One region of the Enterocloster clostridioformis genome, then DNA from elsewhere that is predicted to be linked to it. Evidence: predicted binding sites of a transcription regulator. Region 1 holds the regulator's gene; the other holds the start of a gene.

Region 1 (3,914 bases):
CTGGAGAGCCATCTTGTCATTGGACAGGTCCACACCCTCGGCCTTCTTGAACTCGGAAATCATCCAGTTTGTAATTGCATTGTCAAAATCATCGCCGCCCAGACGGGTGTCGCCGTTGGTGGACAGAACCTCGATTACGCCGTCGCCGATTTCAATAATGGAAACATCAAAGGTACCGCCGCCTAAGTCGTATACCATGATTTTCTGCTCTTTTTCATTGTCAAGTCCGTAAGCCAGGGCTGCCGCCGTAGGCTCGTTGATGATACGTTTTACATCCAGGCCCGCAATCTTGCCTGCATCCTTGGTAGCCTGGCGCTGCGCGTCGTTAAAGTAGGCCGGAACCGTGATGACTGCCTCTGTTACAGTCTCTCCCAGATAGCTCTCTGCGTCTGCTTTCAGCTTCTGCAGAATCATAGCGGAAATCTCCTGTGGAGTGTACTTCTTTCCGTCGATGTCTACTCTGTAGTCCGTTCCCATGTGGCGCTTGATGGAAGAGATGGTTTTATCTGCGTTGGTAACTGCCTGACGCTTTGCGGGCTCGCCAATCAGCCTCTCTCCTGTCTTTGTGAATGCTACAACGGATGGTGTTGTCCTTACGCCCTCCGCGTTGGCAATAACAGTTGGTTTTCCGCCTTCCATAACAGCCACACAGCTGTTTGTCGTACCTAAGTCAATACCGATAATCTTGCTCATAGTCTTTTCCTCCTGATTATTTTTAGTGGAATATATTTCTGTTATTGGGTATGTCAATTTGCCACTTTTACCATACTGTGTCTGACCACGCTGTCCCTGTACATGTAACCCTTCTGCAGTTCCTCCGCCACTATGTTCTCTCCCAGGCTATCATCATCCACATGCATCACCGCGTTGTGGTAGTTGGGGTCAAACTCCCGGCCTACTGCCTCAATGGCTTTCACGCCGGCTTCCTCCAGTGTTTTCCGGAACTGCTTATATATCTTCTCCATGCCCTCCGCAAGAGGTGTTTCCTTTGCATCCTCAGGCACAGTTGCCAGGCCTCTCTCAAAATTGTCGATGACGGGAAGGATTCTCTCTATAATGTCCTTGGCTCCCATCTCATACATGGCGGACTTTTCCTTGTCTGTCCGCTTGCGGAAATTCTCAAATTCCGCCATCTGCCGCTTCACCCGGTCAGTGAGCTCCTCTATCTTTTCATCCCTGGGGTCCTTTTTCTTCTTAAAGAATCCTTTTTTTTCTTCCGTTTCACTGGCAGGCGCCTGCTCTGTGCTCTCCTCTGTTTCCTCTGTTTCCTCCGGGGTGCTTTCCTGTGTCTCCGGGATATCATTAGAAGCTTCCGTCTCCTTTGCCTCCCCGGTCCCAGAAGCCTGGTCTTTTCCCCCTGCCCGCTCTGCCTTCAGGGCCTCGTCTTCCTTTTTTAACTCTTCGTCTTTCATATCTTCACTCACAGCTTATCACCTTTCATCTTTTTTAAATGCTGTATCCAGCTGATTCATCAGATTGCGCAGGGTCCCAAGAACCTTTTCATAATCCATTCGCTTGGGTCCTATGATACCGATGGTTCCCCGCAGGCCTCCTCCCAAATCGTAATTGGCAGTGACCACACTGCAGTCCTTCATGGACTGCACCGGGCTCTCGTCACCGATATAAACCTGAATGCCCGCTTCTTCCTCTGTACCGGAATTGACTTCCGCCACAAATTCCTGCAGCACTTCTTTATGTTCCAGTGTATCAATGAGCTGGCTGGCTTTGTCGCCGTCCGAAAGCTCAGGGTACTTGAATATGTTGGTGGCTCCGCTGGTATAAATCTGCAGATCCTCTTCCCCTGCCTTGATGGCTTCCGCCACCTCGTTCAGGACCAGGTCCACCACCTGGCTGTGATTTCCCGCATCGCCCTTCAGCTTGCTGATGACATCCAGATTGATTTCCTCTATGGTCAGCCCGTTCAGGCTGCTGTTAAGCAGGATGTTCAGATTAAGGAGCTCCTCGTCGCTGAGATTATCCTCAATATCAATCATGGTGTTCTTGATGATATTGCCTTCCACCACCACAACCACCAAAAGCTTATGCTTTTCCATCTTGGAAAGCTGGATGAACTTAAGCTTTGTCTTGTGATAACTGGGGCCGCTGATCATGGTCGCGTAGTTGGTATTGGCAGCCAGCACCTGGGCCATCTTCTTTAGAACCAGTTCCAGCTTATCAACCTTCTGGACCATCATCTCCTTAAACTCGGTTACCTCGCTCTCCTTATCCAGCATAATCTGGTCCACATAGAACCGGTATCCTTTGTCGGAAGGAATCCGCCCTGCCGAGGTATGGGGCTGTATGATATACCCCATCTCTTCCAGGTCTGACATCTCATTGCGGATGGTGGCAGAGCTGAGCTTAAGGTCTGAATATTTGGAAATGGTCCTGGAGCCCACTGGCTCTCCGGTTTCCAGATATGTCTTGATGATGGCCTTTAATATAGTGACCTTCCTGTCGTCCAGGAGCGCATCCAATGGCATCTGCTCACCTTCCTTTCTTCAATTATTAGCACTCGACGTTCGGGAGTGCTAACATCTACATTCCATAATATATTCCTTCTGGAGTCATTTGTCAAGAGATAAATCCAAATTCTTTTCATATTATTTGCGTTTTCCCTTCACCCGCCGGCACATCATGTGCCATTTCCCTTTCATATCAACTAGATAATGGAGTTCTCCCTCCACTTTTTACATAAATATTCCAAATTCGCAGCTTTTTCTCTCCACTTTTTATACTCTTGTAACACTTGCTTAATTATTTTAACTTGACAAGTAACATTTTTGTAATATAATGAAGATACAACTTTATAGGACATATAAAACCATAACAATGTCATAAGATTGCGAGGTCGTTGTATGCATTACTTTAAGAAAACCCTTCTGGCCGCAGCCATGGCTGCATTCAGTCTCACGCCGGCCTTTCCGGCATTTGCCGACGAGCCCGTGGGAACGGATGTGACCGTAGTGGAGGCCGGTACATCAGATACGTCTGAGGACTCAGTCCAGGATGTCCAGGAGTCTCAGGAAACCTCCGGTTCCCGGGAATCCAAAGACCACAGAGCCTCTGTTGTTGATGAAGAGGAATATATATCCCAGGGACCAGGCGTCCAAAAAGAAGAGAAGGAGGAAGCTCCGGCCCCCAGGGAGACATCCCTTGGACGGTTTACCATCACAGGATACTGCGGCTGCGAACAGTGCTCCGGCGGTCATAACCTTACCTACTCCGGCATGGTTCCCACCCCAAACCACACCATTTCCGCTGATTTAAATTATTTTCCTCTTGGAACTAAGCTGAAAATCGACGGAACCGTCTACACGGTGGAGGACAAAGGTTCTTTTGTAAATGGTAATATTCTCGATATTTATTACGGCTCCCACCAGGAAGCCCTGGCCAAAGGTACATACACTACAGAGGTATTCTTAGTGCAGGATTGATTTATGATGTGAGGAATAACTACCAGGCGTATAAGCCTGGTAGTTTTTTGCCCTTCTCCGGGAAATGGTTTCTGGAGCAGAAATTTTTACCAAAATCCTGTCATTTTCAGACGAAAATGGTGCTATTTCCATATTTTTCCTTGACAAGGTAAAAAAAATATGATAAAAACTTGTTTATTGCTCATATATTACAAAAGTATTACATATTATTTATTAATGTGTTAAAAATCTTTTTCTAATTATTACTTGAGCAATAGGAGGTATTACACCATGAAATTAAGACACTTACTGACCGGAGCCATCCTTACCGTCAGCCTGCTTGCGGCTACTGCCATCACAGTCCTTGCAGCAGCGCCAAAGGGAAGGTTCAAAACAGTGAACAGCACCACCATCAGCGGTTGGGCTTACAACAGCAGCACACCTGATGATGCGCTTAACGTACGGATATCCATCAAAGATAAGAATACAGGTGAGGAA
Region 2 (3,914 bases), 2.3 Mb from region 1:
GGAATCAGGCAGCCTTAAATGGACTGTCATGTCCTTCCTGGTGCCTACGGTCTGCGCGGTCGTACTGTGCTTTGCCTTTGCAACAGTGGCCCGGATGTTTGTATAAGGAAGAACTACCCGGCATGTACGGCAGGAGAGCAAAAAGGATGGGACAGCAGCACACATATTCCTGTGCTGTGCCCCATCCTTATTATGCTTCGTCAATCAAATACCGTATCCTGCGGATTAGTACATTCCGCCCATGTCAGGTGCTGCGGGGCCTGCCGGAGCCGGCTCCTTGATGTTGGCAACAACTGTCTCGGTTGTCAGCAGTGTGGAAGCAACGCTGGTCGCGTTCTGAAGTGCGCTTCTTGTAACTTTTACGGGATCCAGGATGCCTGCTTCAATCATATCCACATACTCTTCCTTGTAAGCGTCAAAGCCGTGGCCTACAGAGGACTCTTTTACCTTATTTACAATAACGGATCCTTCCAGTCCTGCGTTGGCTACGATGTGGAACAGAGGAGCTTCCAGTGCCTTTAAGATGATTCTGGCGCCGGTCTTCTCATCGCCTTCCAGTCCTTCAACAACGCTCTTTACTTCCTCAGCTGCGTGTACATAAGCAGAACCGCCGCCTGCGATGATGCCTTCCTCAACAGCTGCTCTTGTAGCGTTCAGAGCATCTTCCATACGAAGCTTAGCTTCCTTCATCTCTGTCTCGGTTGCAGCTCCAACACGGATAACGGCTACGCCGCCTGCCAGCTTAGCCAGACGCTCCTGCAGCTTCTCCCTGTCAAAGTCAGAGGTGGTTTCCTCAATCTGCTTGCGAATCTGGGATACCCTTGCGGAAATGGCATCCTTGTCGCCCATGCCGTCAACGATGATGGTGTTCTCTTTCTGAACCTTAACGGATTTTGCACGTCCCAGCTGCTCCATGGTTGCATCCTTCAAATCCAGACCCAGTTCCTCGGAAATAACAGTACCGCCTGTCAGGATAGCGATATCCTGCAGCATCTCTTTCCTTCTGTCGCCGTAGCCGGGAGCCTTTACAGCCACTACGTTGAATGTGCCTCTCAGCTTGTTTACAATCAGGGTGGTCAGTGCTTCGCCTTCCACATCCTCAGCGATGATGAGAAGTCTTGCGCCCATCTTAACTACCTGCTCCAGCAGAGGAAGCAGATCCTGGATATTGGAAATCTTCTTATCGGTAATCAGCACGTATGGATCGTCTAAGTTAGCTTCCATCTTATCCATATCCGTGCACATATAAGCGGACAGGTAACCTCTGTCGAACTGCATACCTTCAACCAGGTCAAGCTCTGTCTTCATTGTCTTGGATTCTTCAATGGTGATGACGCCGTCCTTGGAAACCTTCTCCATAGCGTCCGCTACCATGGTTCCTACTTCATCGTCGGAAGCAGAGATGGCTGCTACCCTTGCGATCTGATCCTTGCCGTTGATTGGCTTGCTCATCTTCTTGATAGCTTCCACAGCCGCGTCTGTAGCCTTCTTCATGCCCTTTCTCAGGACGATTGGGTTTGCGCCGGCTGCCAGGTTCTTCATGCCTTCGTTTACCATGGCCTGAGCCAGAACAGTTGCTGTGGTGGTGCCGTCGCCGGCCACATCGTTGGTCTTGGAAGCAACTTCCTTGATCAGCTGCGCGCCCATGTTCTCATATGGATCCTGCAGCTCGATTTCCTTTGCAATGGTAACGCCGTCGTTTGTAATTAACGGAGCGCCAAAGGACTTATCCAGGACAACGTTGCGTCCCTTCGGTCCAAGTGTAACACGCACTGTATCTGCCAACTGGTTAACGCCTGCTTCCAGCGCCTTGCGGGCTTCTACGCCATACTTAATCTGCTTTGCCATCTTTCATCAACCTCCAATATTCTATGTTCTACTGTTTTATTTATTATTCAACAACTGCCAGGATATCGTTTTGCTTTACGATAACGTACTTCTCATCCTCAATCTCTACTTCTGTTCCTGAGTACTTGGAATAGATTACCTTGTCGCCGGCCTTAACCTGCATGGTTACTTCCTTGCCGTCAATAACTCCGCCTGGTCCCACTGCAATAACCTCTGCCTGCTGTGGCTTCTCCTTGGCAGCCCCCGGAAGGACGATGCCGGACTTCGTTGTCTCTTCTGCAACTAACTGCTTTAACACTACCTTGTCAAACAATGGTACTAACTTCATGATTGAATTCCTCCTTGCGCGATATTCTGATTTTTCTTTCTTGTTTTCATTTTCTTACTGCTTTCTTTTGCTCACATGATATGTTATATCACCAGTTATTAGCACTGTCAAGAGTTGAGTGCTAATTTCTTTTAAATTTATTGTTTTTTTACAATTAGCTGTTTCTTTTTTTTTCCATTCGTATTACAATAATAACAATAAGGCATAATATGACCCATAGGGGAGCTTTTATGCATCACCATTACAAGAAAGGGGTTTTTGGCATGGCAAAGAAAGGTTGGGGTAAATTCGTAGCATTTGCAGCAGTAACCGGTGCTGTGGCTGCCGGCGTTTCCTACGTACTTCAGTATAAGACATACCACAGGGAGCTGGAAAAGGATTTCCGGGAATTCGAGGATGGCGGCGAGGACAGAACCGACGAGGACGGCACGGAGCGCACCATTGATGCACGCAGCCTGGACCGCAATTACATCTCTCTTTCCTCCAGCAAGGACGAATTCAAGGTAGCTGCCAAAGATATGGCCCAGGCAACGAAGAATGTCCTTAAGGATGCCGGAAGCCTGTTGTCGGACACTGCCCACGAGGCTGTTTCCGCTGCCGTGGACACGGCTCAGATTGCACTGCAGACCGTGAAGACAAAGAAAGCGGATTTCATGGATGAGCACTCCAGGGATAAGGCTGATGATTCTGATTTGTTCGAAGATGAGGGCTTCCTGGACGACGACTATGTGGACGAGGACGACCTCTATGATTACCGCCGTATGGACGGCAGTTCCTCCTATGATTCTGGAGATCTTACAGAAGATGATTACGATGACAGCAGTGAGGAGCCTGAGAAACAGGAAGCAGGCCCCTCTACCGCCATCATCGAGGAAGATACACTGGAATAACACAGCGGCTTAATACCAGGCGAACTATCCAAAACAGTGTAAAAAGCGGAAAGGCTTGGGGAACATAAGGATTTCGTATTCCCGGAGCCTTTCTGCTTTTTATATTTTATTCTGTATTTCATTCATCCTTTTATTCCTCCCAGGCCAGAAGGTTAATCCACACAGGCTGTCCGGCCAGCTTCTCGTCCATGATATAGGCGTGGCTGTCATCCTCCTGGGACATGAGCTGATACTCCCCACGCTCCTCTATATGAATCCAACGGTCATCCAGCTGTACCGTACCGTCCTTTACTTCCAGCTTCCAGGTGGATGTCTCTCCCTCCTGGTTCAGGGTGGTATAGGTCACCTCCCCCTCCAGCCTGTCACCGGTAAATCTCCCGGTCTTGCACACATCCCTGGCTTCCCCCTGGGGGCTGTTCTCATAATAGCAGTATCCTGTATGGCCATCGCCCTCCATTTTACCATCCTTCCACAATCCCTGGGAGTAATCATACCTGGGGGCATCCAGTTCAACCACCTGAAGGGCCGTACAATCTCCTTCCGGCCTGCCGGCCTTAAAGGCGCCGTAATACAGTGTCTTAGGCATGGTGAGCACCAGCCCCTTACCCTCTATGGACAGGCTGAATGACTGGCCGTCATAGAGATACCGCGTTCCGTCCATGACCTCATAAAACAGCGTAAGAAGCTCCTCCTCACCGCGGTCCATGACCCGCGCGGCAGACTCCAGATCCTGCGCCTCTAATGCCTCCAAGATTTCGTCCAGAACCGCCTTCTGGGATTCTGTCACGTCCGGAAGTATCTCTGCGTCTTCCCCTCCGGGCCGGGCCGGGTTCTCCCCTGGGCCCTCC

The links. The regulator HrcA, encoded in region 1, represses chaperone genes, less so after heat shock. The targets are predictions, from matches to a motif close to TGTTAGCACTCNNNNNNNNNGAGTGCTAACA.
Region 2: LA360_RS12745 (co-chaperone GroES) is a predicted target of HrcA. The motif match lies at 2,273-2,303, and genes of this name have one in related genera.

The regions. Positions count from the first base shown of each region.
Region 1 covers NZ_JAIWZC010000001.1:195,777-199,690, reverse strand. Annotated here, with positions in the region: gene dnaK (molecular chaperone DnaK) at 1-693, opposite strand, end outside; gene grpE (nucleotide exchange factor GrpE) at 747-1,412, opposite strand; gene hrcA (heat-inducible transcriptional repressor HrcA) at 1,431-2,483, opposite strand; gene LA360_RS00865 (3D domain-containing protein) at 2,859-3,437, shown strand; gene LA360_RS00860 (3D domain-containing protein) at 3,708-3,914, shown strand, end outside.
Region 2 covers NZ_JAIWZC010000001.1:2,537,800-2,541,713, forward strand. Annotated here, with positions in the region: gene feoB (ferrous iron transport protein B) at 1-106, shown strand, start outside; gene groL (chaperonin GroEL) at 226-1,848, opposite strand; gene LA360_RS12745 (co-chaperone GroES) at 1,892-2,176, opposite strand; gene LA360_RS12750 (hypothetical protein) at 2,407-3,066, shown strand; gene LA360_RS12755 (hypothetical protein) at 3,197-3,914, opposite strand, start outside.